4 regions of the Gordonia sp. ABKF26 genome follow, and region 3 is predicted to be linked to each of the others. Evidence: riboswitches for the same ligand, from Rfam matches in the RefSeq annotation. Region 3 holds a riboswitch; each other region holds the start of a gene.
The links. Region 3 has a riboswitch for cobalamin ahead of metE (5-methyltetrahydropteroyltriglutamate--homocysteine S-methyltransferase). Riboswitches for the same ligand answer to the same signal wherever they lie in the genome.

Region 1 (7,473 bases), 1.2 Mb from region 3:
GTTCCCGACATCCAGTCGAACACCGGGTCCTGGCCGTCGAGCACGTGAAAGTAGGTCGTCTCCCACGCGTTGACGTGGTAACCGCGCTCGGCGAAGAAGTCGAGATACATCTCGGCGTCGAGCCGGGGGAGCGCCCGGAGGTCGCCGAAGGCCCCGACGTACGGCTCGGTCGAGGCGAGCTCGGCGAGCGCCGCGTGGGTCGGCGAGTCGGTGTTGTTCGGCACCTGCAGGGCGAAGGCGCCGCCATCGGTCAGGTGACCGAGCAGACCGTCGATGACGTCGAGGTGGTCGGGCACCCACTGGAACATCGCGTTGGAGAGCATCAGGTCGACCGGCCGGTGGGGCGTCCACTGCGAGACGTCGACGGCGTCGTAGTTGGCGTGCGGGTCGGTGTTGTCCCGGATGGCCCGGTCGACCATCTCCGCCGAGTCGTCGATGCCCAGGATCTCGGCCGCGGGCCAGAGCGCACGCAGGTGCTTGGTCAGGTGGCCCGGTCCGCACCCCAGGTCGACCACCGACAGCGGGTTGGTCGGGATCTGCGCGATGAGGTCGAGAAACGGCCGCGCGCGATCGTCGGCGAATTGTAGATAGCGTGTCGGGTCCCACACAGCCATGAGTCCACCCTAGCGGTGAGTCTGCTGCCGGGCATCGCAGCTGCCGTAGGCTTCCGTGCGTGACAGCTTCCGCGAACCCGACAACCGACGACTCCTCCGCAGACCCGGAATCGGGCTCGGCCGTCGTCGAGATCTCGACCGACGGTGCCTGCCTGGGGAACCCGGGCCCGGGCGGATGGGGCGCGGTGCTCCGATACAAGGGCACCGAGAGGCGGATCTCCGGGTCGGAACCCGACACGACGAACAACAAGATGGAACTCACCGCCGCCATCGAGGGTCTCGCGGCGCTGACCAGGCCGTCGACCGTCATCATCTACACCGACTCGACCTACGTCCGCAACGGGATCATGAAGTGGGTCAACGGCTGGCAGGCCAACGGATGGAAGACGAAGGATCGCAAGCCGGTCAAGAACGCGGATCTGTGGCGTCGTCTGGTCGAGGAGGAGAAACGGCATCAGGTGGAGTGGCGCTGGGTGAAGGGGCACGCCGGCGACCACTTCAACGAGATCGCCGACGAACTGGCGACCACCGCGGCCCGATCGGTCTCCCGATGACCCCGGTGGCCGTCGCCCTCGAACCCGTCCGCGACGAGCACCTGGTCGCGGCGATCGAGGGCGCGGGCGGACAGATCGTCGGCCTCGACGACGCCCGGGTGCTGGTGTGGATCGGGCCGCCCGCGGACTTCCCGCAACTGCCCGACACCGTCGAATGGGTGGCCCTCAAGACCGCGGGCATCGAGGATTTCGTGGCCGCCGACATCCTCGACGACCGCCGGCTCTGGACCAACGCGTCGGGCTTCTATGCCGAGAACGTCGCCGAGCACGCGCTGGCGCTGCTCCTCGCAGGACTCCGGCAGATCAACACCGCCGTCCTCCGGCACTGGGACAAGGAACGGATCGACACCGCGGTCCGGTCGCTGCACGGCGCCACCGTCGCCATCGTCGGTGCCGGCGGGATCGGTGCCTCCCTCGCCCCACGTCTCCGGGCGTGCGGTGCCCGCGTCGTCGCGGTGAACCGATCGGGCCGCGACGTGCCCGGTGCGCACGAGATCCGACGGTCCGACGAGTTGGACGAGCTGTGGGGAACCATCGACCACGTGGTGCTGGCGGCGCCGGCGACGCCCGAGACCCGGCACATGATCAACGCCGAGAGCCTCGCGGCGCTGCCCGACCATGCGTGGGTGGTCAACATCGCGCGCGGCCCGCTCGTCGACGAGGAAGCTCTGTACCGGGCGCTGGCCGACGGCCAGATCGCGGGCGCGGCCCTCGACGTGACCGATCCGGAACCGCCCGCCGACGACCATCCGCTCTGGTCCCTGCCGAACGTGATCATCACCCCGCATGTCGCCAACCCGGCGTCGGGATTGACGCGCGAGCTCGCACCGTGGGTCGCCGAGAACCTCCGCAGGTTCGCCGCGGGCGAGGAACTGCTCTCCGTGGTGTCCGCCGGCCGCGACTACTGAGACCACGACCTGCTGTTTCCGGCCGATTTCTAGAACACGTTCTCGTTTTTGGTCCCGGCGTGGCATGGTCGACGGGTGATTCTCGACAGATTCCGGATAGACGACCAGGTGGCCATCGTGACCGGCGCGAGCAGGGGCCTCGGGGCGGCGATCGCGCTCGCCTTCGCCGAGGCCGGCGGCGACGTGGTGATCGCGGCCCGCAGTGAATCCGACCTCGAGCAGGTCGCCGAACGGGTCCGCGCGGCGGGCCGACGCGCGCGCACCGTCTCCGTGGACCTCGGCGACCCCGATGCGGCGGCGGCGCTCGCGCAGACCGCGGTCGACGAGTTCGGGCGGCTCGACACCGTGGTGAACAACGTCGGCGGGGCGATGCCCCGGCCTCTGTTCGACACCAGCCCCAAGCACCTGCGAGATGCCTTCGACTTCAATGTCGGTAACGCGCACGCATTGGTCGTCGCCGGCTCCAAGCAGATCCTCGCGACCAGCGGCCGGGGTTCGATCATCAACATCACGTCGGCGGTGGGCCGCCTGCCCGGACGTGCCTACGCCGCCTACGGCACCGCGAAAGCTGCTCTCGCGCATTACACGCGCATCGCGGCGATGGATCTGAATCCGAAGATCCGGGTCAACGGCATCGCACCGGGCGCCATCCTGACATCGGCGCTGGAGATCGTCGCGGGCGACGACGGAATGCGTACCGCAGTCGAGACATCGACTCCGCTGCACCGACTCGGCGACCCGGAGGACATCGCCGCGGCCGCCCTCTACCTGGCGTCCCCGGCCGGCGCGTACGTCACCGGCAAGATCCTCGAGGTCGACGGCGGGATCATCTCGCCGAACCTGGACCTGCCGATCCCGGACCTCTGATCACTCCGAGCCGCGCTCGAGAGCGCCGGCGATCTGCCGTTCGAGCTGCGCCGCGGCCACCTGCGGAACGTCGATGATGCCCTCGAGTTCGGCCCGGGCCTTCTTGTAGGCCGCCTGCCGCTCTGCGAGTGTGGCCGCGGAGTCGGCGGCCACGCCGATCAGCTTGCGCGCCCGGTCCAGGGCTTCGCGTTCGACGGGTGAGAAGTCGGTTTGCCTGCGCCGCCGGGACTCTCGTTCGGCTGCGTCGAATGCCGCGGCGTATTCGCCCACGGCGTCGCGGTACTCGGCGAAGTCTGCCGGGGACATCGAATCGGGCAGCGGCGCCTTGGCGCCCGGCTCGGGTCGCAGATCGTCGGCGCGGACCCGGGCGCGGTGGAACGCGAGGGTCAGCGGTTCTCGCATGTCGGTCATCATCGGGTACTCGATGAGCGTCGCGAGATCGAGCTCGTAACCGAACCACTTCTCGTTCAGCGAGTCGTGCTGGCGGAGGGTCCGGCGCACCTGGTCGGCCGACGTCGTCGTGAGTTTGAGCTGCTCGGTCTGCGCGTTCGCCTTGATCCGGGCGAGCTCGATCTTGTCCTTGCGCCGCTTCTCGTTGTACTTCCCGATCGACCCCGCCCACCCGCCGACGACAGCGCCGATGGGGAAGATCAGCCACCAGTTGTCCGTCGCGAAGCTGACGATCTCGTTCACGGCTCAACTGTACCGAGACGAGGCCCGGCTGATTAGGGTGAACGCATGGCCGACCCCGATGCGCCGAAGCTCGCCGTGGACACGATCGAGGCATGGCGAGAGTGGTTGCGGGACAACCACGACTCATCCGGCGGCGTGTGGCTGGTGTTCTGGCGCAAGGGATCGGGCCGGGAACCGATCGACTACGACGAGTGCGTTCGCGAGGCGCTGTGCTGGGGCTGGATCGACGGCCACACCCGCGTCATCGACGACCGCCGCCGCGGCATGTGGTTCACCCGGCGCGGACGCAACAGCGGATGGTCGGCGTCGAACAAGGCGCGTGTCGCCGACCTCGCGGCCGCCGGTCGGATTCAGCCCGCGGGGCAAGCCGTGATCGACGACGCCCAGGCCCGCGGTCTCTGGACGATGTTCGACGACGCCGAGGCGCTGATCGAGTCCCCCGAACTCGCCGCCGCGCTCGACGCCGACCCCGTCGCGCGGGCCAACTGGGATGCGTTTCCGCCGAGTGCGCGCAAGTTCGGACTGTCGCAGATCGCCCTGGCGAAACGACCGGAGACCAAGACCAAGCGCGTCGCCGCCCTCGTCGAGCGGGCGGGGCGCAACGAGCGACCCTGACGCCCGTGTCGTCGGGGCGCGGTGTCGGAGACTGTCGGGTATGTCGTAGTCTCGTCGCATCGAGATCCCTGGGAAGCCGGTTCGACTCCGGCGCGGTCCCGCCACTGTGAACTCGGCGCGTCGATGACCTCGACGCACTGACTCAGCCAGATACCAGCCTCGATGCTGCTTGTCACGCCACGAGGATGGACCGACGACACATGTTGATCGATGGTGCCCGCAGGGCGCCGGTACTGCCGCGCACGCACAGACGCACGAGACGACGCCGTCCCGTGGTCGTCGTTGTCGTCGTGCTCGGGTTGGGTCTGGCCGCTGCGTTTCTCGCCCTGTGCTCGGGCGCTGAAGTGCTGCCCGTGTCCACGGTCGTCGACGTGATCGCCTCACGGTTCGGTGGGCCTGCCGTCACGCGTACCCAGCTTGCGATCGTCTGGGACATCCGGATGCCGCGAATCCTGCTCGGGCTGGTGGTCGGCGCGGGTCTTGCCGTTGCGGGGGTGCTGGTCCAGACCCTGGTCCGCAATGCGCTGGCCGACCCGCACCTTCTCGGCGTCTCGTCTGGTGCGGCAGTCGGGGCGACATCGGTGATCACCACCGGGTTCCTTGCCGGCTTCGGGTTGTGGTCGCTGAGCCTCGGAGCAATGGCAGGCGCACTGGGAGCCGCGCTGCTCGTCTTCGCGATCACCATGAGCCAGGGTGGTATCACTCCGCTCCGGCTGGTGCTCACCGGAACCGTTGCCGCATCGGCGCTGTCCGCCATCGCCAGCTTCCTCGTGCTGCGCACCAACGATTCGCAGGCCGCTCAATCGGTCCTGTTCTGGCTGCTCGGCAGTCTTGCCGGCGCATCGTGGGGCAAGCTGCTGCTGCCGGTCTCGGTCGTCGTGACCTGCACCGCGATCGCTTTCGCACTCCATGGGTGGCTCGACGCCCTCTCGGCCGGACCCGATGTCGCCGCCGCGGTGGGCGTTCGCGTCCCGTTGCTACGAAACCTGTTGTTCGCGCTCCTCGCGGTGATGGTCGGCACGATGGTCGCGGTGTCGGGGGCCATCGCGTTCGTGGGATTGGTGATCCCCCACATCGCACGCATTCTCGTCGGCTCCCGGCACCGTTGGGTCCTGCCCACCTCAGCCCTGATCGGCGCGGTCTTCCTGGTTCTCGTCGACGTCGTCGCCCGGATTGCGTTGCGGCCGGTCGAGATCCCGCTCAGCGTGGTCACCGGAGTCATCGGTGCGCCGCTGTTCTTGTTCATCCTCGGCCGGCGCCGCTACCAGTTCGGTGCCGCCGCATGAGTCGCACACCGGTCGGGATCGCAGCGTCCGGGGTCGAGGTGTGGATCGACGATCACCCGGTGTTGCAGGACATTTCACTCGACGTGCGGGCAGGTGACATCGTCGGCCTCGTCGGTCCCAACGGGTCCGGCAAGTCGACTTTGCTGAGGTCGGTCGTCGGGTTGCTCGGACCGCGGCGTGGCACGGTCACCGTCGACGGCCGGGCAACCGAATCGATGAGCGTCCGGGACCGGGCCAAGCAGATCGCCTTCGTGCCGCAGGAAGTGGACCTACCCGCCGACATGCTGGTGCACGAGTACGTCTCGTTGGGGCGGCTTCCTTACGCACCGCCGTGGAGTATGGGTCGCACCGATGACCGCGCCGCGGTGGAAGCAGCTCTGCGATCGGTCGGGATGATCGAGCACCGGGACGCCGCCGTCGACCACCTCTCCGGTGGTGAACGACGCCGCGTCGCCCTGGCCAGAGGACTCGCCCAGGATTGTGGCGTACTCGTTCTCGACGAACCGACCAATCACCTCGACATCCGGCACCAGCTGGACCTGCTGGGGCTCGTGCGAACGTTGGGAACCACGGTCCTCGTGTCGCTTCACGACCTCGATCTGGCTGCTCGCCACTGCGATTCGGTGTACGTGCTGAACGACGGCAGAATCCGCGCGCACGGCGACGCCGCCACCGCGCTCGATCCCGCAGTCGTCGCCGAGGTCTTCGGGGTCTCCGCCCACCGCGTTCTCAACAGCGACACAGGCCGAACGCATCTCGTATTCGAGTCGACCCCGGGCGCGTCGCTGGATACGCCGCTGCCGCTGCGCGATCCCGGTCACGACCACCTGCCCGCCAACTGATTCGACACCGACAATGGAGACACGATGACGAGAACCACCACAAGGCACTTCCGAACGCCCCTCGCGACGGCAGCGTTGGCTGCGGCCCTTGTGCTGGCCGGTTGCAGTGCCACTCCGCCCACCGACGACGCGGCAGAACGAGAGTCGGCGACGCTGACCAACTGCGGCGCCGAAGTGGCCTACGAGGTGCCGGTCGAGCGCGTGGTCGCAACGAGCAACGGGGCCAACGTCGGAACGATCCTCAAGGTCGGGGGACTCGACAAGCTTGCCGCAGTGTCGCTGAACAAGAACAATGATCCGGTGATGGAGTCGATGTTCGGCCCTGGGATCGCCGACGTCCCCCACCTCGAGGGCAGCACCATCACCATGGAGACGGCACTCGGCGCGGACGCCGATCTGGTGGTTGGTTCCTACAGCGGACTGTTCAAGGGCGCATCGGGTGTGACGCCCGAGTCGTTGCAGGCCAACGGCATTGCGTCGTACATCATCTCCGACAGTTGCCGCCAGGGCGGTGACGCCCCGGACAAGCTCGGCACCATGGATCCCTGGGATGCGTTGCGAGCCGACGTGAAGAACTACGGAATCCTCTTCGGGACCGAGGAGGCCGCCGCCGCTGCCGGGACCGAACTCGACGATCGACTGCGCCGGCTGCAGGGCGCGCCGCGTCCGGCAGTGGCGCCGCGTGTCCTGATCTATGACAGCGGTGAGGAGGACCTGTACACCAGCGGTGGCAACGGAGCGCCGAACGGGATCATCGATGTCGCGGGCGGGGCGAACGTCTTCGCCGACGTCGACAACACCTGGTTCCGGGCGAGTTGGGAAACCGTTGCCTCGGCAGACCCGGATGTCATCGTGATCATGGACTACAAGAAGAGTCCGGACGAAGTCCAGGGCAAGATCGACGCCATCAAGGCCCGGGCAGGACTCCGTGACACCGCGGCTGTCCGGGACAACAGGTTCGTGGTCCTGCCGCTGGCGATGTTCACCTCCGGCTACCCGAACATCTATGGCGCCGAAGAGCTGCGGAAGTCCCTCGAGGAGTACGGATTGGTCCCCGGCAGCGGGATCGACTTCGCGGAGACGCTCGGCGGATG
Region 2 (7,473 bases), 2.7 Mb from region 3:
AGGGATTGACGCCGAGGTTGGCCGAGACGGTCGCGCCGTCGACGATGTGCAGGCCCGGGTGATCGAACACCCGGTGGTAGGGGTCCACCACGCCGTCCAGTGCCGACCGTCCGATCGAGCAACCGCCCAGGAAGTGAGCGGTCATCGGGATGTTGAACAGGTCGACGATGGAACCTCCTGCATCGCCGTCGATCTCGCGTGCGACAGCCCGGACCGCGTCGTGTCCCTCCGGGATCCACGTGGGCGGTGGATCGCCGTCGCCCTGCCTGCTACGCAGCATCGGGCCGAAACGGCCTCGCCGGGAGAACAGTTCGAGTGAGTTGTCGGCAGTCTGCATGACGAGCGCGATGATGGTGCGCTCCGACCAGCGCCGTACGGAGAGGCCGCGCATCGTGATCACCGGGTGGCGGACCATCTCGATCAGTGCCTGCAGCAGCCGCGGCAGCGGACCACCACCGTCGACGAGAATCGCCTGCAACAATCCGATCAGGTTGCTGCCCTTGCCGTATCGCACCGGCTCGATGTGCGTGTGCTCGTTGGGATGGAACGACGACGTGATCGCCACACCCTCGGTGTAGTCGGTCTCGAGGTCGCGCGCGGTGGCGGCCAGTACCGCCTCGGAGTTGGTGCGGACCACCTTGCCCAGGCGCGACGACAGCCCGGGCAGGTGTCCGCCCTGCTGCATGTCCAGCAGGAGCTTGTTGGTGCCGTACGTGCCGGCGGCGAACACCACGTGATCGGCGGTGAACGTGCGGCGCCCGCGGCGCGACCAGCGGCGGCCCGACCGGTGCGCCTCCACGACGTACCCGTCGCCCGAACGGGGACGGACGGTGTCGACGGTCGTCATCGGGATGATGTCCGCGCCGGCCTGCTCGGCCAGGTACAGATAGTTCTTGACGAGCGTGTTCTTCGCCCCCACCGGGCATCCCGTCATACACGCGCCGCAGTCGGTGCAACCGGTGCGTGCCGGACCGGCGCCGCCGAAGAAGGGGTCCTCGACGGTCTTGCCGGCCTCCCCGAAGAACACGCCGACGGGGGTGTGGACGAAGGTGTCGCCGACCCCCATCTCCTCGGCGACCTTGCGGATCACGCGGTCGGCCGGCGTCACCTTCGGGTACGTCGTCACACCGAGCATTCGCGACGCCTGGTCGTAGTACGGGTCGAGCTCGGACGCCCAGTCGGTGATCGACCCCCAGTGCGGGTCGTCGAAGAAGGCGGGCAGCGGCCGGTACAGGGTGTTCGCGTAGTTCAGCGATCCGCCGCCGACGCCGGCACCGGCCATCACGAGCACGTCGCGCAGCAGGTGCATGCGCTGTACGCCGAACAGTCCCAGCGCGGGCGCCCAGACGTAGTCCTTGAGGCGCCAGCTCGTCTTGGGCAGGTCGCCGTCGGAGAAACGCCGTCCGGACTCGACAACCGCGACCCGGTAGCCCTTTTCGGTGAGACGCAGGGCCGCAACCGAACCGCCGAAACCGGAGCCGATGACGATGGCGTCGTAATGGTCTGGGGTCGAACTCACGGTGCGACGGTCCTCTCGGTGTCGGGTTCGGTTGCATCGGTGGCGGCCGCGAGTGGGATCGCGGCGTCGAATCGGTGATCGGCCGGGTCGAACGACGACATCATCCGGCGGAAGTCGCTCGTGAACTTCGGCCACATCACCGAGTTTCGTCCGGTGGAGTCGAGATACCAGCTCGAGCATCCGCCCGAATTCCATACGGTGCGTTCGAGTTCGGGATCGAGGTCGGCGTTGTACCGGTCCTGGGCGGTGTCGGTGACCTCGAAGGTCGACCGGCCGCTGCGGGACAGCTCGGAGAGTGCCTTGCTCATGTAGTACGCCTGCGGTTCCAGCATGAGCACGATCGAGCTGTGACCCAGATTGGTGTTGGGGCCGTACAGGAAGAACAGGTTGGGGAAGCCGTGGATCTCGACGCCGCGGTAGGCGCGCGGCGATCCCGCCCACGCCTGGGCCAGGGTGCGCCCGTCGCGTCCGGTGATCGCCGACGCGATCGGCGGTTCGGTGGGGGTGAACCCGGTGGCGAAGACGACCGTGTCGACCTCGTGTTCGCGGCCCTGGTCGTCGACGGCGCCGCGTGCGGTGAGGCGGGTGATCGCGCCGGTCACCGTTGCATTGTCGCGCTGCAACGCGGGGAACCATTTGTTGGTCAACAGCATCCGCTTGCAACCGATGGTGTAGTCGGGGGTGAGCCGACGGCGCAGGTCGCCGTCACGGACCTGGATCCGCAGCTGCGCCAGCGCGATGGTCTTGGCGATCGGGAGCAGTTTGGGGTTGCGGGCCATCATCAGGACGTAGGCCTCGCGATAGGTCCACACCATCCGCCGGACGAGCCGGTGGACACCGGGGACGCGGCGATAGAGTGCGCGTTCGAGGGAACCGATGGTGCGGTCCAGACGCGGCACGACCCAAGCGGGAGTGCGCTGGAAGACCGTGAGATGTCCGACCTCGTCGACGATCTCGGGCACGATCTGGATCGCCGACGCGCCGGTGCCGACGATCGCGACGCGACGTCCGCGGAGGTCGTGGGAGTGGTCCCACTGAGCGGAGTGGAACACGGTGCCGGTGAACTCATCGGCTCCGGCGACCGGTGGCAGACCCGGCTCGGACAGCGCTCCCGGTGCCGCGACCAGGTAGCGGCAGCGGATCTCGCCATCCGTCGTGACCACGATCCATTCCTGCGCCGCGCCGTCCCAGTGAGCCGATGTGAGTGCACAGTTGTAACGGATCTGGTCGGCGAAATCGGCTGCGACCGAACGTAGATACTGGTGGATCTCGTGGCGGCGACCGTAGGTGTTGGACCAGTCCGGGTTGGGGGCGAAGGACAGGGAGTACAGCGACGTCGGGACGTCGCAGGCCGCGCCCGGGTAGTCGTTCTCGCGCCAGACCCCACCCGCGCCGTCGCCACGTTCGATGGCCAGCGTCTGCAACTGCGGATGATCCGTGCGAAGACGATGCAGGGCGGCGAGACCGCCGAATCCGACGCCGACGACGAGGACGTCCACGCGCCGGGGCAGCGTGTTCTGCTGCGGGAGAGTCGGACTGGGTTCAGTCATGGGTCAGGAGTTCCTTCCATACGGGCAGGAGGTGGTCGAGCAGCGCGCGGTCGGCGTCGGGTGAGCGCAGGATGCGCGACACCGCCAATCCGCGTGCGAGTTCGATGGAGAGTTCGAGTTCCGCGGCGGTGTACCGGTCGCCGAACAACTCGGCACAACCGACGGCGAGTGCGTCGGACACCTGCTGTTCGAGCGGGATGATCGCGGTTCGCAATCCGACGTCGCAGCGGGCGGCGACCCACAGCTCGAGAGCGGCGTCGAACAGCGGGCCGCTGAATGCCTCGATGAGTATCTCGAGTCCCTCGTCACCCGTCCGGGGCCGCGACAGGATCTCTGCCAGCCGACGCTCGACCAGGTGTCCGACCGCGGCGACCACCAGTGATTCCCGGGTGGGGAAGTGATGCAGGAGAGCGCCGCGGGAGATACCCGCTCGGCGGTTGACCTCCTGCGTCGTGGTGGCGGCGTAGCCGACGTCGACCAGGGCGTCGACGGTCGCGTCGAGGATGAGCGCACGCGTGGTCGCGGTGCGTTCGGCCTGCGTGCGTCGGCGCGGGGCTCGGGTGGGCTCGGTCACATCGACGACGATAGCACAAACAGTCCGGACTGCTTGTAAGTTCCGGGGATCATCCACCGCACGCCGCATGCGATGTCGTGATTGTCCACTCCGTACGATGACCGGGACGCAAGGGAACCCGGTGCGAATCCGGGGCTGTCCCGCAACTGTGACCCGACCTCGATCGGGAAGCCAGATCGCTTGCGTCTTCGCGACCCACGAGGATGGACATGAAAAATTCAAGATCGACAGCTGCGCACGCAGCTCCCGAATTGACCCGACGCCGGCTGCTACGCGGAGCCGGTGGGATCGCCGGCCTCGCCGGTCTCGGCGCGGTGGGCCTGCTCGCCGGTTGTGCCGACCGGCCGAGCCCGGCAGGCGCTCCGAGCGGCGGTACCCCGGTCCCCGGCGGCACATTGCGCGTCGTCTTCGCGGGCACCTCGGCGACCGCCGATGTCCTCGACCCGCACGTCGTCGGCCACTCGGCGGGTGGCGCACTGTCCAAGGCGGTGTGGGATCACCTCGTCGACTACAACAACGACCTCACCCTCGACTATCGGCTCGCCGAGTCGCTGGAACCCAACGCCGACGGCTCGCAGTGGCGGATGGCGCTGCGCCGGGGCGTCGAGTTCAGTGACGGTTCGCCGTTCACGTCTCGCGATGTCATGTGGAGTCTCGAGCGCATGCTCGACGAGGAGAAACCGTCGGCCGGTGACCTCGACATCATCGACCTGTCCCGCACCAGGCCCGACGGCGATCACGCCGTCGTGGTGTCGATGAGAGAACCCGTCGCCGACTTCGGTTCGGTGCTCGCCGGTTGGTACGTCTACGTGATCAAGGACGGTACGACGGAATTCACGCCGTCGTCGCTTCCCGTGGGGACCGGCCCGTTCGTTCTGGAGTCGTGGTCGCCGGGCGACCGGTCGGTGTTGACCCGCAACGAGAGCCACTGGGATCAGCGGCCGCACCTCGACGGGCTGGAGATCCTTCAGGTCGCCGAAGCCGACGCCAGATTCAACGCGTTCGGCTCGCAGGAGGCCGACGTCGTCTACGAACTCTCGCCGGCGCAGGGCAACATCCTGCGATCGCAGTCCGACGTCTACCTCGTGACGCCGCCGGTGGGCACGATGAGCTCGTTCACGATGCGTACCGACCTCGCGCCGTTCGACGATCCGCGAGTACGCGAGGCCCTCAAGCTGTCGGTGGACCGGCAGGCGATGGTCGACAAGGTGTATTACGGGTTCGCCGAGGTCGGCAACGACCTGTACGGCAAGGGCGCACCGTTCTACGCCGACATGCCGCAACGCGCGTACGACCCGGAACGAGCTCGCCGCCTGCTCCGAGAGGCGGGCAAGGAGAACCTCGTCGTCACCCTGCACACCGCGGACGTCAGTCCCGGCCAGTTGGCCTCGGCGACCCTCTTCGCCGAGCAGGCCAAGGCCGCCGGGATCACCGTCAACCTCGCTGTCGAGCCGGGCGACACCTACTTCTCCCAGTTCGTCGGGTCAAAGCCCCTCACCCAGTCCGGTTGGTGGAACTACAGTCTGGACTACTTCTACGGGCAGACCCTCACCTCGGACGCCCCGGCCAACGCGACCGCCTGGCGTCGTCCCGCGTGGGATGCCACCTTCGCCCAGGCTCGCGCCGAGATGGAGCCGGCTCGCCGTGGTGAGTTGTACCGGGAACTGCAGGACGAACTCTGGAACGACAGCGGTTACCTCATCCACAGTTTCGCCCTGCAGCCGACGGGCGTCCGCAACACCGTGCAGGGCATCACCGACGGGGTGCCCGGCACCGGGCAGTGGGCCTCCTTCACGGGCACCTGGCTCCAGCAGCGCTAGGGGACTCGTCGTGTTGCGGTATGTCGCGGGCCGGTTGGCCGGGGCGTTGGCCGTGCTCGCTGTCGTTGCGGTGTCGATCTTCGTGCTCTTCGAACTGCTCCCGGGTGATGCCGCCACGACCCGGTTGTCGAGAGGAGCCGCGGGCCAACCGGATCCGGCTCAGGTGGCCGCTCTGCGCGCGGAACTGGGACTCGATCGTCCGGCAGTCGTACGGTTCCTCGACTGGGCAGGCGGTTTCCTCACCGGGGACCTCGGCGTGTCGCAACTCTCGGGCCGTCCGGTCGCCGAGATCCTCGACGGGCGACTCGCGAACTCGGTGATCCTCGCGATCGTCACCGTCGTCGTCCTGGTCCCGGCGGCGCTGGCGATCGGCGTCGCCGCCGGCGCACGGCCGGGTTCGCGCTGGGACCGGTTGCTCAGTACTGCGGCGCTCGCGGCGGAATCCGTCCCCGCGTTCGTGGTCGGTGTCGTACTGATTGCCTGGGTGGCGATCGGGATGGGGGTGCTGCCCGCGGTGTCGCTCGTACCGACGGGCACATCGGCGCTCGACCGTCCGGAGGTGCTGGTGCTACCGGTGCTGTGCCTGCTCATCGGGCTGGCACCGCATCCGGTGCGACTCGTCCGCGCCCAGATGGCGGAAGCGATGCGCGCGCCGTACATCTCGGCGGCGCGGGCGAACGGGGTCGGCGAATTCCGGCTCGTCGTGCGTCATGCGGCGCCCAACGCGATCTCCGCGTCGGTGCAACCGCTGGCGGGAGCCGTCGTCGGGCTCGTCGGCGGTATCGCGGTCATCGAAGTCGTGTTCGCGTATCCGGGTGTGGCGCACGAACTCCTGCGGGCCATCTCCGGACGCGATCTGATCTTCGTGCAGTCGGTGGCGGTGCTGTTGGCCGCGTACGGACTAGTCGTGTACCTGCTTGCCGACATCGTGGCACTCGGCTCGTCACCGGCCGCGCGTGGTGTCATCGGACGTGGGCGGTCATGAGTACGCGCTCTCGACGGCTCGTCGGCCCCGCTGCGGTGTTGGTCGTCCTCGTGATCGTCATCGTCCTCGGGCCGTTCGTCGCACCGTTCTCGCCGACCGCGATCGCCTCGGTGCCGTTCGAGACACCGTCGTCGAACCATTGGCTCGGAACCGATTTCGTCGGACGCGACGTCCTGTCGCGAGTCCTGCACGGTGGTCACCGGCTGGTGTTGATGACCGCGGTGGCGTTGTCGGTGTCGTACGTGGTCGGCGTTCTCCTCGGAGTCACCGCGGGAATGTCACGCCGGCTCGACGGCTGGGTGATGCGCCCGGTCGACGCGATCACCGTCCTGCCATGGTTTCTCCTGCTCGTGGTCATCGCGACGACGATGGGGAAGGGCCCGGTCGCGGTGTGCCTCACCGTCGGAGTCGCGACGGTGCCATGGGTGGCGAAGATCGTGCGGACGGCGACGATCGAACTCATGGACGCGGGTTTCGTCGAAGCCGCGATCGCCCGCGGCGAGACACTGCGATGGATCGCGGTGGCCCAGGTACTGCCGAACCTGCGGCCGGTGTTGCTGGCCGACGCCGGGATACGGGTCTCCGGAACCATCGCGCTCGTCACCGCGGGCAGCTTCCTCGGTCTCGGAGTGACTCAGCCACAGCCGGACTGGGCGTTGATGGTCACCGAGAACAAGGGCGGGATGGCGTTGACCCCCTGGCCGGTCGTCGTGCCTGCCGTATGCATCGCAGCGCTGGTCGTGGCGGTGAACCTGCTCGTCGACCGGTTGTCCGAACCCCCCGAGCCCTCACCTCGTGGTCCGCGACAACGTGTCCGGCGGCCGCTGGGCCGTCCGGATGCCACGGCCGGGAACCCGATATCGGTGTCGGGGCTCACGGTGGCGGCACCTGATGGCACCCCGCTCGTCGCGATCGACGCTCTCGAGGTCCGCCGTGGCGAGACCCTGGCCGTCGTCGGACCCTCCGGTGCCGGAAAGACCACGACGGCACTCGCTCTCGTCGACGCGCTGCCACCCGGATTCGTC
Region 3 (7,473 bases):
TCTCGTCGAACAGTGTGTGCACGACGTCCTTGTCACGGATGTCCTTCAGCACCTCACGACGGTTGGCCAGCTTGCCGGCCTTGGCGTGGGTGATGATCTTCTCCGCGTACGGACGCAGGCGCTTGGCCTTGGCTTCCGTGGTGGTGATGCGGCCGTGCTCGAAGAGCGAGGTGGCGAGATTCGCCAGCATCGCCTTCTGGTGGCTGGCCGACCCGCCGAGGCGGGCACCCTTGGTGGGCTTGGGCATTGTCTTCTCCTAGGAGGACCCCGCATCACTCGATGCGGAAGTCAGGGTTGGGCAGTGACAGCTACCGCCGCGTCAAAGCGACTACAGCTGCTCGGTCTCCGCGAAATCCTCACCGGAATCGGCGTCGAAGGACGCGTCTTCCGACCACGTGCCGGTGGCCGGGTCATAACCTGCGACCTGCGACGGATCGAAGCTCGCCGGGCTGTCCTTGAGCGACAGACCGAGCGCGTGCAGCTTGACCTTGACCTCGTCGATCGACTTCTGACCGAAGTTGCGGATGTCGAGCAGATCCGACTCGGTCCGGGCAACCAGCTCGCCGACGGTGTGCACACCCTCGCGCTTGAGGCAGTTGTAGGACCGGACGGTCAGCTCGAGATCCTCGATCGGCAGGCTGAACGACGCGATGTGGTCGGCCTCGGCCGGCGACGGCCCGATCTCGATGCCCTCGGCCTCGACGTTGAGTTCCCGGGCCAGCCCGAACAGCTCCACCAGGGTCTTGCCCGCCGATGCCAGCGCGTCACGCGCACTGATCGAGTTCTTGGTCTCCACATCGAGCACCAGGCGATCGAAGTCGGTGCGCTGCTCGACACGGGTTGCCTCGACCTTGTAGGTCACCTTGAGCACCGGCGAGTAGATCGAGTCGACCGGGATACGGCCGATCTCGGCACCCGACGCCTTGTTCTGCACGGCCGGAACATAGCCGCGGCCCCGCTCGACGACGAGCTCGATCTCGAGCTTGCCCTTGTCGTTCAGGGTGGCGATGTGCAGATCGGGGTTGTGCACGGTGACACCGGCCGGGGGCACGATGTCGGCGCCGGTGACGGTGCCCGGACCCTGCTTGCGCACGTACATGGTGACCGGCTCGTCCTCGTCGGAGCTGACCACGAGGCCCTTGAGGTTCAGGATGATGTCGGTGACGTCTTCCTTGACCCCGGCCACGGTGGTGAACTCGTGGAGCACGCCGTCGATACGAATGCTGGTGATGGCAGCACCCGGGATCGAGCTGAGCAGGGTACGACGCAGCGAGTTGCCGAGGGTGTAACCGAAGCCCGGCTCGAGCGGCTCGATGACGAACTTCGAACGGTCCTCGGCAAGGACTTCCTCGGTGAGGGTGGGTCGCTGTGAGATGAGCATTTCTTGGATATCTCCTTTGGCCGACCGCTATATGACGGCCTCGAGGGTGAACCGAACAGCTGCTGCTGTCTGGCGGTGTGTCTTACTTCGAGTAGAACTCGACGATGAGCTGCTCGGTGAGCGGGACGTCGATCTGAGCACGCTCGGGCACGCTGTGCACGAGGATGCGCAGGGTCGACGGCACGACCTGGAGCCAACCCGGGACCGGACGATCGCCGACGAGCTCCTTGGCGATCTGGAACGGGACGGTCTGCAGCGACTTCGGGCGGACGTCGATGATGTCGTACTGGCTGACGCGGTAGCTGGGCACGTCGACCTTCACACCGTTGACGGTGAAGTGGCCGTGGCTGACCAGCTGGCGGGCCTGGCGACGGGTCCGGGCGATGCCCGAGCGGTACACGACGTTGTCGAGACGGGTCTCGAGCAGCTTCAGCAGTTCGTCACCGGTCTTGCCGGTGCGACGGTTCGCCTCTTCGAAGTAGCGGCGGAACTGCTTCTCCATGACGCCGTAGGTGAAGCGCGCCTTCTGCTTCTCCTGCAGCTGGAGCAGGTACTCGCTCTCCTTGATCCGCGAACGGCCGTGCTGGCCGGGCGGGTAGGGGCGACGCTCGAACGCTGCGTCTCCACCGATGAGGTCGACGCGGAGACGACGGGACTTCTTTGTTGCGGGGCCGGTATAACGAGCCATGTCTTATCTCTTCCTTTCCCGCTAGACCCGGCGCCGCTTGGGCGGACGGCAACCGTTGTGCGGCTGCGGGGTCACATCGGAGATGGTGCCGACCTCGAGGCCGGCTGCCTGCAGGGAGCGGATGGCGGTCTCGCGACCCGAGCCCGGTCCCTTGACGAAGACGTCGACCTTCTTGACGCCGTGTTCCTGGGCCTTGCGCGCAGCATTCTCGGCCGCGAGCTGAGCCGCGAACGGGGTGCTCTTGCGCGAACCCTTGAAACCGACGTGGCCCGACGATGCCCAGCTGATGATGTTGCCGCTGGGGTCGCTGATCGACACGATGGTGTTGTTGAACGTCGACTTGATGTGCGCGTGGCCGTGCGGGACGTTCTTCTTATCGCGACGGCGGGTGCCCTTCTTGGGGCCTGCGCTACGTGACTTCGGAGGCATTACTTCTTCTTCCCGGCGATGGTCTTCTTCGGGCCCTTGCGAGTGCGGGCATTGGTCTTGGTGCGCTGTCCGCGCACAGGCAGGCCACGACGGTGGCGCAGACCCTGGTAGCAGCCGATCTCGATCTTGCGACGGATGTCGGCCTGCACCTCGCGACGCAGGTCACCCTCGACCTTCACCGAGGCTTCGATGTACTCACGCAGCTTCGAGACGTCTGCGTCGGTGAGATCCTTGGCTCGCAGGTCGGGGCTCAGGCCCGTTCCCTCGAGGATCTCCTTGGAGGTGGTACGCCCAACTCCATAGATGTAGGTCAGTGCGATCTCCAGCCGCTTCTCGCGGGGGAGATCCACACCAGCAACACGTGCCATGTGGCGGATTTCCTTTTCGATTCTCAGAGGTCTGCTCCCAGTCCGTCCCGCGAGCTGGTGCCGAACCGTGTGTCCGGCCTCGTGGGCTCCGGCCTCTGATCCGGAGGTAGGCGGTGACGCGTCTGTCGCCGCTGGTGTTGGGAGGTCCTTGTGTGTTCAGTTGTCGATCTTCAGTTGTTCTGACTCAAGCGACCCGGAGGGTGCGCGTGATCAGCCCTGACGCTGCTTGTGACGCAGGTTCTCGCAGATCACCATGACCCGACCGTTGCGGCGGATCACCTTGCACTTCTCGCAGATCGGCTTGACGCTCGGCTGAACCTTCACGTCAATCTCTCCTGCTCGGCTCGCCCGCGCGCACGCCGAAAGCGGCCGTGCACGTGGGTGTCGGTCTCCTCCCGAACGGATGTCCGGGAAGTCTGTCCCCGGCATCGCCGGGAAAGTCTCACTTGTAGCGGTACACGATTCGCCCACGAGCCAGGTCGTAGGGCGAGAGTTCCACGACGACCCGATCCTCGGGCAGGATGCGGATGTAGTGCTGTCGCATCTTGCCGCTGATGTGGGCGAGAACCTTGTGTCCGTTCTCCAGCTCAATACGAAACATCGCATTGGGCAGGGGTTCGATCACTCGACCCTCGACCTCGATGGCCCCGTCTTTCTTCGCCATGTCCTCCGCGATCCTGGCCGTGACCACGACATCCGGGTGATGCCGCGGCGCATCGGCCGGGTTGAATCAGTGTTTGTCCGTTAGGGTGTGGGCACCGGTCCGCGAGGACCTGCACCCGGTGTGCGCCGACCGGGCCCACGTGCTGACACGCTGATGCCCGGCACGCGATGCGCACCGACGATCCATGTTACGCGAACGAGCAGGCCAGGCCAAATGCGTGCTCAGCGCCACGGAGAGAGGCCGCACCGGATGGGCACTGTCGACGACTATCTCGACGGACTCGACCCCGCCGACCGCGAGGTGGTCGGACGCATCTACGCCGTCGCCCGCACCGCGGTCCCCGACACCGCTCAGGGCAAGGGCTACGGCATGCCGGCCCTGACATATCGCGGGAGCCCGCTCCTCTCGGTGATGCGCACCAAGAAGCACATCGGTCTGTACCCGTTCAGCCCGGAGGCGGTCGACGCCGGGCGACCGTTCCTCGACGGTTTCGACGTGGAGAAGGGCACCGTTCGGTTTCAGCCGGGGGCTCCTCCTTCCGACGATGCGATCCGCGCGATGATGTCGTTTCGGCGCGATCAGATCGACGGCTGACCGCCCGACGTCGAACTACCGGTGTTCAGCGGGTCGACTTTGCTGGGCTAGGGTCGAAGACGCATGTGGTTCGCCGCGTCGGAGGTCGTGTCAGCTCTCCGTCCGCGGCGTCGAGTCGCCGGCATCCCGCCGGCGGACGAGAGGGAATCCGGTTCGAATCCGGAGCTGTCCCCGCAGCGGTATGCCGTAACGACCACCGTCATCAGCACTGAGCTCCGGCTTGGGAAGCGACGGTCAGTAGGAACTTCGATCAGAGGGATCTCGATCGAGAGCGACGGTGAGCCCGAAGACCTGCCAGGTGTACCGGACGCGCCGCGTCCGGTGGCTCGCCGCCTCGAGGATTGGGCGCAGGTCGAACCGGCGATCGTCGCGCGCCCTCTGCCGGGCGTGACGTGGGTCCGATCGATCTCCCCTGCTGGGCGGTGAACCATCCACCGTCAGTAGGAGAAGTCGACGTCCATGTCCGACACCGTCCGCCGCAGCTCCGCGGCACCGTTCACCACCACCGTCCTCGGCACCGCACGCATCGGCCCCCGGCGCGAACTGAAGAGGGCCGTCGAAAGCTATTGGTCCGGCCGCATCGACCGGACCGAGCTCGCCACCGTCGCGCAGCGCCTACGCAGCGAGCAGTGGGCCGAGCTCACCGAGGCCGGCCACGACTCCGTCCCGGTCAACACGTTCTCGTACTACGACCAGGTGCTCGACACCACGGTCCTCCTCGACGCACTGCCGCCGAGGTTCGCCGAGATCGACGATCCGCTCGATCGCTACTTCGCGGCGGCCCGCGGAACCGCCGAGGTGACCCCACTCGAGATGACCAAATGGTTCGACACCAATTACCACTACCTGGTCCCCGAGATCGGCCCGTCGACCACGTTCCGGTTGAATCCGGCGAAGGTACTGGCCGAGGTCGCCGAAGCCGGGGAGCTGGGTCTCCCGGCCCGCCCGGTGATCGTCGGCCCGGTGACGTTCCTGGCGCTGTCGAAGGCGGTCGACGGGGCGGGTGCGCCGCTCGATCGCCTCGACGAGTTGGTGCCCCTGTACCGAGACCTCCTGACGCGGTTGGCTGACGCCGGCGTCGAGTGGGTTCAGCTGGACGAACCCGTCCTGGTGACCGATGCCGCCGCGGACCTGGGTCCGCGGACCGAATCGGTGTACAACGCCCTGGGCTCCCACGAGCGCCGTCCGGCCATCGCGGTGGCGACGTACTTCGGTGACGCCGGTGATCGGTTGGCACACTTGGCCCGGACGCCGATCGAGGCCATCGCGGTCGACCTCGTCGACGGCTCGGTCGAGACGGTGGCCGGCACCCCGGGCCTGGCCGACAAGCTGCTGATCGCCGGCGTGGTGGACGGCCGCAACGTGTGGCGCACCGACCTGGACCAGGCCGCGGCGACGCTGGCCACCGTGCTCGGTTCCGCCCGCTCGGTCGCCGTGTCGACGTCGTGCTCGACCCTGCATGTCCCCTACACCGTGGACGCGGAGGACGAGCTCGACACCAACCTTCGCGGTTGGCTCGCGTTCGCTGCCGAGAAGTTCCGCGAGGTGGCGGTGTTGTCGTCGGCGTTGAGCGAGGGGCGCGCTGCTCAGGCCGCCGCCTTCGCCGAGAGCTCGACGGCACTGGCCAGCCGTGCCACTGATACTCGCCTGCACAACGCCGACGTCCGCGCACGCCTGGACGCCGTCACCGATGCCGACGCGACGCGCGGCCCGGCCGAGCAACGGCTCGCCGCACAGAAGGAACATCTGGGACTGCCCCCGCTCCCGACCACCACGATCGGTTCCTACCCACAGACCTCGGCCATCCGACTGGCGCGGGCCGCGCTCCGCTCGGGCGAGATCGATCGCGCCGAGTATGAGAACCGGATGAAGACGGAGATCGCGGATGTCGTGGCCCTGCAGGAGTCGATCGGCCTCGACGTTCTCGTCCACGGGGAACCCGAGCGCAACGACATGGTGCAGTACTTCGCCGAACAATTCGAGGGCTACTTCGCGACGGCGAACGGTTGGGTGCAGTCCTACGGCTCGCGGTGCGTGCGGCCACCGATCCTGTTCGGCGATGTGAGCCGACCGAAGCAGATGACAGTCGACTGGATCACCTACGCACAGACGCTGACCAGCAAGCCGGTCAAGGGCATGCTGACCGGCCCGGTGACGATTCTTGCCTGGTCTTTCGTTCGCAACGACCAGCCACTGTCGGCGTCTGCCGAGCAGATCGCGCTCGCCATCCGTGACGAGACCGTCGACCTCGAGAGGGCAGGGGTCGGGATCATCCAGGTCGACGAACCCGCTCTGCGCGAGTTGCTGCCGTTGCGTGACGCGGACAAGCCCGCGTACCTGGCGTGGGCCGTTCGGGCGTTCCGCATCGCGACCTCCGGGGTCCGCGACGATACGCAGATCCACACGCACCTCTGCTATTCGGAATTCGGCGAGGTCATCGGAGCGATCGCCGACCTCGACGCCGACGTCACCTCGATCGAGGCGGCGCGGTCGCACATGGAGGTGCTCGACGACCTCGACGAGGCCGGCTTCCGTAACGCGGTGGGCCCGGGTGTGTACGACATCCACTCACCGCGCGTGCCCGACCAGGACGAGATCTTCTCGGCCCTGTCCTCGGCATTGTCGAGCGTCGGCGCCGGGCGCCTGTGGGTCAACCCGGACTGCGGTCTCAAGACCCGCGGGACCCCGGAGGTGGTGGACTCGCTCACCAACATGGTGGCCGCGGCAACACGACTGCGCGAGACGATCCCGCTGTCCGGCTAGGCAGTCAACCGGCGCCACAAATGACCCCGGCCGTCGCACTCTCCCGTGAGTGCGACGGCCGCGGTCTGCAATGCCGACTGCGTTGTTGTGCGTCAACCGATCTCGACGAGCAGATCGCCAGGCGCGACCTGCGTGATCGCGTCGATCGCCAGCCTCGCGACCCTGCCGCCGACGGGTGCGGTGATGGTGGCCTCCATCTTCATGGCCTCGATGGTGCCGATGGCCGCGCCGGCGGCGACCTCGTCGCCGACACCGACACTCAGCGAGACGACCCCGGCGAACGGTGCGCCGACGTGACGGGGATTGGACCGGTCCACCTTCTCGGCGACGGCCACCTCGGCGTCGACCGATCGATCGCGCACCTGCACCGGCCGCAGCTGTCCGTTGAGGATGCACATGACGGTGCGCATGCCCTTGTCGTCGGGTTCACTGATCGCCTCGAGTCCGATGAGCAACTCCACACCCGGTTCGAGCTCGACGCGGTGCTCCTCGCCGTACCGCAGGCCGTAGAAGAACTGGTTCGCCGACAGTCGTGAGGTGTCGCCGTAGGTTTCTTGATGGTCGTCGAACTCCTTTGTGGGGCCGG
Region 4 (7,473 bases), 2.8 Mb from region 3:
GTGCACGGGCGAGGACGACGCGATGCCGCTCGCCACCGGACAGGTGGGTGCACGAGCGGGCGCCCCAGCCGTCGAGGCCGACCTGCGCGAGCACCGCGCCGACCACCGTCGAGTCGTCGGCGTCCCCGGTGGACCAGGCCGACCGGTACGGGGTCCGGCCCAGGCCGACCGCCTCCGCGACCGTCAGTTCGGCCGAGGGCTGTTCCTCCTGGCCCACCACCGCTATCGAGCGGGCCCGCTGCCGCGACGGGAGTCGATGCAGGTCCTCGCCACCCACGTCGATGGTGCCGGCGACGGGACGTTCGAGCCCACACAGCGTGCGCAACAGGGTGGTCTTGCCGGAACCGTTGGGGCCGACGATGGCCAGTCGGGTGCCCGCCGGGACGTCGAGATCGACATCGCGCAGGACGACGCGGCCGCCCCGTCGACACGCGAGTGCGTTCGCGCGCAACGCCATCGAGCGGATCGGTGGTGGATTGGTCATGAGCCGCCGCCGAACACATACTGGCGTCGACCCATGAGGAACAGGAAGATCGGCGCGCCGATCAACCCGGTGACGATGCCCAGGGGCATCTCCCGAGGCGCGGCCGCGACCCGCGAGATGACGTCGACCCACACCAGGAACAGCGCGCCGCCGCATACCGCCACCGGCAGCATCGCGCGGTGGGTGGCGCCGACGAGCAGCCGGGCGGCGTGCGGGACGATCAGACCGACGAAGCCGATCCCACCCGCCACCGCGACGAGCACGCCCACCAGGACGCCCTGGATCCCGAAGAGCGCGTTGCGCATCGCGCGTACCGGTACACCCAGCGACGTCGCGGTGTCGGTGCCGGCCGCGTAGGCGTCGAGCCAGGAGTGGATGGCGAGCATCGCCACGATGGTGACCAGCACGACCACCCCGGCGATCTGCACCTTCGCCCAGGTGGCGCCGGCGACGCTGCCGAGCATCCAGAACATCACGTTGTCGGCGGCGTGGGGATCCGCGGCGGTGAACACGAGGAGCGACGACAACGCCATGAACGCCGAGGACAACACGACGCCGGACAGGATGAGTCGCAGCGCGGTCAACCCGCCCTGGGCGCGGGCGACGAGGTACACCGTGACGGTGGCCGCGAGCGCGCCGAGGAGCGCGCCGCCGGAGAGTGCCCACACCCCGAGGCCGCCCAGCACGCCGAGGGTCATGACGGCGGTGGCCCCGACCGCCGCGCCGGCGGACACGCCGAGCAGGTACGGCTCGGCGAGGGGGTTGCGGACCAGGGCCTGCATGAGAGCGCCGGCCAGTGCGAGTCCGGCGCCGACGAGCGCGGCCAGGACGGACCGCGGCAGCCGGAGATCCCAGATGATCACCGCGTGCGCGGAATCGGTCTCGGCGCCGGTCAGGCGTCCGGCGACGGTGTGCCAGACGTCGCCGACGGGGATGGTCTCGGCGCCGAACGCGGTGGCCAGGGCGATGCTGAGGAGCGTGAGGACGAGCAGAACTGCGGCTAGCGGCGTCGACGGGAGTCGCCGTACCGGCGGGGCGGTGGCGATCTCGGTCGTGCCGTCGATACGACGGGACACGGACTGTACTGCCTTACGGTCTGGGTATCTGTGCGCGAGATACACGGTGGACTCGAGCGAGAGCGGCCGGTATTCGGACTCGGGTTCGTCCGGAGCCGGCGCCTTCCCGGGTCGCCCCAGTGGCTGTGTGCCGGTTCCGTCCCCCATACCGCTGCGCGCCAGTCCCGGATTCGCACCGGATTCCCTGACACCCACGTGTGCGGGTGTGACCGTTCTCGCCGCACACGCTATCAACACCGTCCAGCGGATCGGTGGGCGGTCGGCGTGCGTCCCCGGACAGCGGCCGTGCGAGGACCTACGCTGGATGCCGACGATCGATGAACCCGACGCGGAAACGGTGAACCGATGGACGTACGAGACACGAAGCTGGCCATCATCGGGGCGGGTGCGGTGGGCACCGCGATCGCCTACTCCTCGCTCATCCGGGGTGTTGCACGGACCATCGCGCTCCTCGACATCAACGCCGCGAAGGTGACCGCCGAGGTGCTCGACATGTCCCACGGGCTCGAGTTCGTCCCGCGTGCCGACATCATCGGCTCCGACGACGTGTCGGTGTGCGCGGACGCCGACGTCGTCGTCTTCACCGCCGGTGCGAAGCAGAAGCCGGGTCAGTCGCGTCTCGAATTGGCCGAGGCCACAATCGGTCTGACGCGCGCCATCCTCCCGGGGGTGCTCGAGGTGGCCCCGAATGCGATCTACGTGATGGTCACCAATCCGGTCGACGTCGTCACCTACGCCGCCCAGCAGATCAGCGGGTTGTCGCCCAGCCGGATCTTCGGCTCGGGCACCGTGCTCGACTCGTCCCGGCTGCGTTTCCTCATCGCGCAGCATTGCGGTGTCGCGGTGCAGAGCGTGCACTCCTACATCGCCGGCGAGCACGGCGACACCGAGATCCCGCTGTGGAGCTCGGCGACGATCGGTGGGGTGCCGCTGACGTCGTGGACCCCGCTGCCCGGTCGTCCGGCGCTGGATGTGGTTGCACGCGAACGCATCCACCACGAGGTCGTGCATGCCGCCTACACCATCATCGAGGGCAAGGGGGCCACGAACTATGCGATCGGTCTGGCGTCGACGCGCATCGTCGAGGCGATCCTGAACAACGAGCACCGGGTGCTGCCGGTGTCGACGCGGACCGACGGGATCGAAGGACTCGACGGAGTGTGTCTCTCGCTGCCGACCGTCGTCGACCGCGGCGGCGCCCAGACCCGGCTCGACGTCCCGCTCTCGGATGCGGAGCGAGCCGGTCTGCTCGCGTCGGCGGAGACGCTGCGGGGGATGCAGGCCCGGTTCGGGCTGTAGTCGGGGTCAGGCCGGCACGGTGGTGCGCAGGAACTGCAGCTGGTCGGCGACGACCTTCTCGAAGTCCTCGCCGATGTAGATGTCGAAGTGCCCGACCGGGTATCGGATGACCCGGGCTCCGGGTGCGCGCCGCGCGTAGGCGATCGTCGAGCGTGCCGGTGCCACCGTGTCCCCGTCGCACACGCACAGCAGGGTCGGGCAGTCGAGATCTTTCAATGCCCGGCCGGGTGAGTGCAACGGAATGGTCAGTCCGACCCGCGCGGCCACCTCGTTGGGCAGTTCGAGACCGTCGGGAACCAGTGGGAGATATCCCGACACCGCGTCCGGTGCGGTCATCAGCGCCGCCGATCCCGGTTCGCCGGCCAGGCCGACCATGACCGGCGGCCTGCGCAGTGCGGATCCGGCCAGATCCGCGAGTGCCCGAACGGTCACCTTCGCCCCGGACACCACGCCCAGGGCCGCGGTCGACGCAGGTCCGCTGGTGAATGGGCACTGGGAGATCACCGCTGCCACCCGGCCGTCGCGTTTGCCGGCGACGAGCACGTGTCCGCCGCCGAAGGAGGTGCCCCACAGCACTATTCGTGAGGTGTCGACGCCGGCGAGAGTTCGTGCGAAGGCGATCGCCGCGGCCCAGTCATCGAGCTGACGGCGAATGGACAGGAGCTGGCGCGGTTCGCCGTCGCTGTCCCCGAAGTGGCGGTAATCGAAGACCAGACAGGAGTATCCGGCTTCGGTGAACCGTTCGGCGAAGGCATCGAGCCGCATCTGCCGGACCCCGCCGAGGCCGTGTGCCATCACGATGACCGGGGCCGGTGTGGCTCCCTCGGGCCGGTACCACCATGCTCGGCACGTCGTGCCGTCCGAATCGAACTCGACGTCGTTCCTGATCATCGTTCCCCCGCTGGTCGATGTGTGGCCTGGGCGGACTTTATCAACACACGTTGTCATGCAACAGAGGCGGCGGCCCCCGCGACCGTGGACCTTGTTCGCTCGGCGTGTCCGTCGGCCGGACCAATCTTCGCGTCGAGCGCGTCTTTCATCGACCGGACCCCGTAATGTCACCTCGTCACGATGAGGTGTCGGGGGACACACAGAAGAAGGTCAAGCACGATGCGTTGCTCGCGAAAGATGGTTCTCGGATTCCTGGCCGCGGCGTCCATGACGGTCGCTCCGCTGATGGTGGCGGCGCCCGCCTCGGCGGCAACCGATTACGCCAACTGCTCAGAACTCAACGCCGACTATCCGCACGGTGTCGGCCAGACGGGCGCCGTCGACTCCACGTCGGGTACCCCGGTCACCACCTTCACCGTCGACGACGACCTGTACAACGCGAACTCCGAGTCCGATCGCGACAAGGACGGCATCGCCTGCGAGAAGCGCTGAGCGCGACCAGCGGCTGACGACGTCGCGGTCGACGTGCGCCTGCCGCCGGACATGCAGGCGTTAGATTCGTGCTCATGGCGGCCCGACTCGACAGGTTTCTGAGCAGCGCACACCCGGACATCGCGATCGCGGCCGCGCTGCTGTTCGTGGCCGGCTTGATCGACGCCATCGCGTTCTTCGTGCTCAAGGGCAGCTTCGTCGCCTTCATGTCGGGCAACTCCACCATCATGGGTGCCTCGGCCGCGGCGGGCCGGTGGTCGACCATCGCTCTCGTCGCCGGACTCGTGGTCGCGTTCTTCAGTGGTGCTGCCGGGGGTGCGGCGATCAGCCGCTGGGGCGGGAACCACGCTCCGGTGTGGATTCTCGGGGCGGTGACCGGCGCGCTTCTCGCCGGCACCGTCGTCGCGCTCACCGCGTCGCCGACCGCCGGGATGGTCGTCGTCGCGGTGGCCACCGGTGCGATCAACTCGGCGCTGTCGCACACGTCGACAGTGCAGGGCGGACTGACCTACGTCACCGGCACCCTGGTGAGGTCGGCACACGAACTGGTCGCGTCACTGGGCACCGATCGGCCGTGGGCATGGGTGGCGGTGTTCTGGATGTGGCCGGTGTTCGTGCTCGGCGCGGTGTGCGGTGGATTCGCCGAACGACACTGGGGTGTCGCCGGGCTGTGGGCCGGGGTCCTGATCGCCGCCTGCGCCCTGCTCTTGCGCGTCGTCGAGACGTCGTCTCGAGGCAATTCGCGCTCAGAGGGAACCGAACGGGCCGCTGGATAGTCTGAAACACATGCGCGACGACAAGCTGCTCACCCGGATCTCGGCCCTTCTGCGTCAGGCGGAGAACACCGACAACGAGCACGAGGCCGAGACCTTCATGCAGGCCGCCCAGCGGCTCGCGACCGCATCGTCGATCGACCTGGCCGTGGCCCGCGCCCATGATCCCGCGGCGCGCAAGAAGGTCACCCCCATCAGTCGGCAGATCGCCATCGGCGAACCGGGCAAGCGTGGACTGCGCACCTACGTGCAACTCCTCGTGGCCATCACCGCTGCCAACGACGTGACCGTCGACGTGGCGAGCAACTCGACCTTCGTCCTCGCCTACGGCTACGAAGCCGACATCGACGCCTGCGAAGCCCTCTACACGTCTTTGATCGTGCAGATGGTCGCTGCCAGCGACGCGTACCTGCGATCGGGGGCGTACAAGGGCGAGACGTTCGCGCGGGTCGTCACCCGGGGGAGCGGGTGGCGTGCCCGGCGGGTGATCGAGGAGAAACCGCTGTCGCCGATCACGGCGCGCCTGAACTTCCAGTCGGCGTTCGCCGAACGCATCGGCAAGCGTCTCACCGAGGCCCGCGATGCAGCCCGTGCCGAGGCCATCGCCGCCGAACGCGACTCCGGCGAGTCGACTCGTTCGACGGCGGTCGCGTTGCGCAACAAGGAGATCGAGGTGACCGACTTCTATCGGACGGAATCGAGCGCGCGCGGCACCTGGCGTCCGTCGAGCGCGTCCGCGGGATACTCGGAGGCCGCGCGCCGGGCCGGCGACCACGCGGGACGACGGGCGAAGATCGGTGCCGACCGGGAATTCGGCGGCGCCCGCGGCGCGCTCGAGGGTTAGGGCTCGACGCCGGCGGCGGAGTCCTCCGCGGGCCTCGCGCCGGGCCGGTCGTACCACGCCACCGACGGTTGCGGGACGAACGGTGTCGGGGTGCCCGCCCACCGCCGCACCCATCGGCCGACGCGCCCCTCGTCGGTCGCCGCGGCGTGCACGACGATGGCGGTGACCACCAGGATCAGTGCGAACACGAACAGCCAGCTGATCGCGACGAAGACGATGCCGAGGGTGCCGTAACTGCGGATCGTGCCCGCGGCCAATGTCGGCAGCGCGACGCGGCTACCGGCGAGCAGCACGGTGATGAGGAGGCCGGTGCCGAGTCCGTTGAGGACGAGCAGCTTCATCGGCACCTGCGACGACACCAGGAGCCGGGGGATGAACGTGAACGTGGCCGACCAGATCAGCAGGGTCACGGCGGCGACCAGCACGATCCCCAGGACGCCGTGGTCGCCGACATGCACGCCGAAGATCGAGGTGGCCTGCAGTCCGGTGGACAGGCCCTGCACGGTCACCGCCGCGGGAATGAGGAAGACGACGACGACCCACCGCCAGAAACTGCGCCACGGCAGTTTGGCGACGTCCCAGATCGACACATACATTCGGCCGAGGGCACGGGACAGGGAGGTGGCGCCGGCGATGGTCATCAGCGCACCGATGATGCCGAAGGTCGTGGCCGATGTCGGGTCGTCGATCGTGGGCGCGTCGAGACTGCTGGCGGGGATACCGAGTTCGGTGAGCGCGTCGTCGACGACGTCGGTGCCCGGCAGGGTGAGCACGAGGATCACGATCGGGAGGATCGAGGTGAAGGCCTGCGCTGCCAGCGTCATCGATCGGTCGGTGAGGTTCCCCCGGGCGATGTCGATGACGATGCGGAGCACCAAGGAGGCGCCGGGCAGTCGCATCACGCGCTCGCGAACTGCATCGAGATCGGGACGGCGCATGAACTCTCCCATCGGCTCCGGGTTCCGTCCTCATCATGGGCGATGCCGTGACTGAACGAGACGCCGGGCGCGCAAGATTCTACGAGGCCGAACACCTCGTGCACCGTCTGTTCGACAACGTGTCGTCGTCGCGGACGGTGCAGCTCGCCGGCACCGAGGTGACTCTCCCCGCCGAGGTTCGGTTCGCCTCGATCGACGCCGTCGACGACTACGTGCGCAGGGTGCTCGAGCTACCCGGGGTGCGGTCGAGCTTCGAGCGTGCGGCTCAACCGGTCTCGGTCCGCGAGCGGCGCGGCCAGCGGTCCGCGCACTACGCCGCCCGGGTTCGCAGATCCGACGGCGTGCCGGTCGGCGCCGAGATCGCCATCCCGTCCGCGGCCGAGGGGCGCTGGGCGCTGCGCGAACTGGTGGTGCTCCACGAGCTCGCCCACCACCTGGACGGCACGACCGGTCCGGCGCACGGACGCGGATTCGTGCTGACGCTCATCGAACTCGTCGGGCTCGTACTGGGGCCCGAAGCCGCGTTCGTGTATCGCGTCGTGCTGTCGGACTCCGGAGTCGGCTGACCGGCAGATCCACCGCCGATCGACAGGTCCACCCCCGGGTATGGACTGCTCCCCGGGAGTTGGACTGAAAATCAGTTTCGACTACCCGGGGAGAGTTGTATGCATCCACG

Region 1: it holds a riboswitch for cobalamin, as region 3 does, so the genes downstream of both, AB4Z55_RS04215 (iron ABC transporter permease) here and metE (5-methyltetrahydropteroyltriglutamate--homocysteine S-methyltransferase) in region 3, are expected to answer to the same signal.
Region 2: it holds a riboswitch for cobalamin, as region 3 does, so the genes downstream of both, AB4Z55_RS21715 (ABC transporter substrate-binding protein) here and metE (5-methyltetrahydropteroyltriglutamate--homocysteine S-methyltransferase) in region 3, are expected to answer to the same signal.
Region 4: it holds a riboswitch for cobalamin, as region 3 does, so the genes downstream of both, AB4Z55_RS22305 (iron ABC transporter permease) here and metE (5-methyltetrahydropteroyltriglutamate--homocysteine S-methyltransferase) in region 3, are expected to answer to the same signal.

Annotation. Positions count from the first base shown of each region.
Region 1 is NZ_JBGCVZ010000003.1:799,465-806,937, forward strand. It holds gene AB4Z55_RS04185 (methyltransferase domain-containing protein) at 1-614, opposite strand, end outside; gene rnhA (ribonuclease HI) at 674-1,168, shown strand; gene AB4Z55_RS04195 (D-isomer specific 2-hydroxyacid dehydrogenase family protein) at 1,165-2,076, shown strand; gene AB4Z55_RS04200 (SDR family oxidoreductase) at 2,152-2,943, shown strand; gene AB4Z55_RS04205 (hypothetical protein) at 2,944-3,636, opposite strand; gene AB4Z55_RS04210 (YdeI family protein) at 3,682-4,251, shown strand; cobalamin riboswitch at 4,281-4,428, shown strand; gene AB4Z55_RS04215 (iron ABC transporter permease) at 4,524-5,537, shown strand; gene AB4Z55_RS04220 (ABC transporter ATP-binding protein) at 5,534-6,379, shown strand; gene AB4Z55_RS04225 (ABC transporter substrate-binding protein) at 6,404-7,473, shown strand, end outside; gene AB4Z55_RS04230 ((2Fe-2S) ferredoxin domain-containing protein) at 7,471-7,473, shown strand, end outside.
Region 2 is NZ_JBGCVZ010000003.1:4,690,103-4,697,575, reverse strand. It holds gene AB4Z55_RS21730 (GMC family oxidoreductase) at 1-1,519, opposite strand, end outside; gene AB4Z55_RS21725 (flavin-containing monooxygenase) at 1,516-3,069, opposite strand; gene AB4Z55_RS21720 (TetR/AcrR family transcriptional regulator) at 3,062-3,643, opposite strand; cobalamin riboswitch at 3,706-3,842, shown strand; gene AB4Z55_RS21715 (ABC transporter substrate-binding protein) at 3,853-5,463, shown strand; gene AB4Z55_RS21710 (ABC transporter permease) at 5,474-6,448, shown strand; gene AB4Z55_RS21705 (ATP-binding cassette domain-containing protein) at 6,445-7,473, shown strand, end outside.
Region 3 is NZ_JBGCVZ010000003.1:2,016,869-2,024,341, reverse strand. It holds gene rplQ (50S ribosomal protein L17) at 1-247, opposite strand, end outside; gene AB4Z55_RS09395 (DNA-directed RNA polymerase subunit alpha) at 329-1,381, opposite strand; gene rpsD (30S ribosomal protein S4) at 1,464-2,069, opposite strand; gene rpsK (30S ribosomal protein S11) at 2,091-2,498, opposite strand; gene rpsM (30S ribosomal protein S13) at 2,498-2,866, opposite strand; gene rpmJ (50S ribosomal protein L36) at 3,077-3,190, opposite strand; gene infA (translation initiation factor IF-1) at 3,309-3,530, opposite strand; gene AB4Z55_RS09365 (iron chaperone) at 3,780-4,124, shown strand; cobalamin riboswitch at 4,213-4,438, shown strand; gene metE (5-methyltetrahydropteroyltriglutamate--homocysteine S-methyltransferase) at 4,584-6,887, shown strand; gene AB4Z55_RS09355 (pyruvate carboxylase) at 6,980-7,473, opposite strand, start outside.
Region 4 is NZ_JBGCVZ010000003.1:4,823,281-4,830,753, reverse strand. It holds gene AB4Z55_RS22310 (ABC transporter ATP-binding protein) at 1-484, opposite strand, end outside; gene AB4Z55_RS22305 (iron ABC transporter permease) at 481-1,560, opposite strand; cobalamin riboswitch at 1,607-1,789, opposite strand; gene AB4Z55_RS22300 (L-lactate dehydrogenase) at 1,906-2,859, shown strand; gene AB4Z55_RS22295 (alpha/beta fold hydrolase) at 2,866-3,750, opposite strand; gene AB4Z55_RS22290 (excalibur calcium-binding domain-containing protein) at 3,970-4,242, shown strand; gene AB4Z55_RS22285 (DUF1275 family protein) at 4,317-5,018, shown strand; gene AB4Z55_RS22280 (DUF2786 domain-containing protein) at 5,029-5,859, shown strand; gene AB4Z55_RS22275 (hypothetical protein) at 5,856-6,797, opposite strand; gene AB4Z55_RS22270 (TIGR04338 family metallohydrolase) at 6,845-7,363, shown strand; gene AB4Z55_RS22265 (helix-turn-helix domain-containing protein) at 7,463-7,473, shown strand, end outside.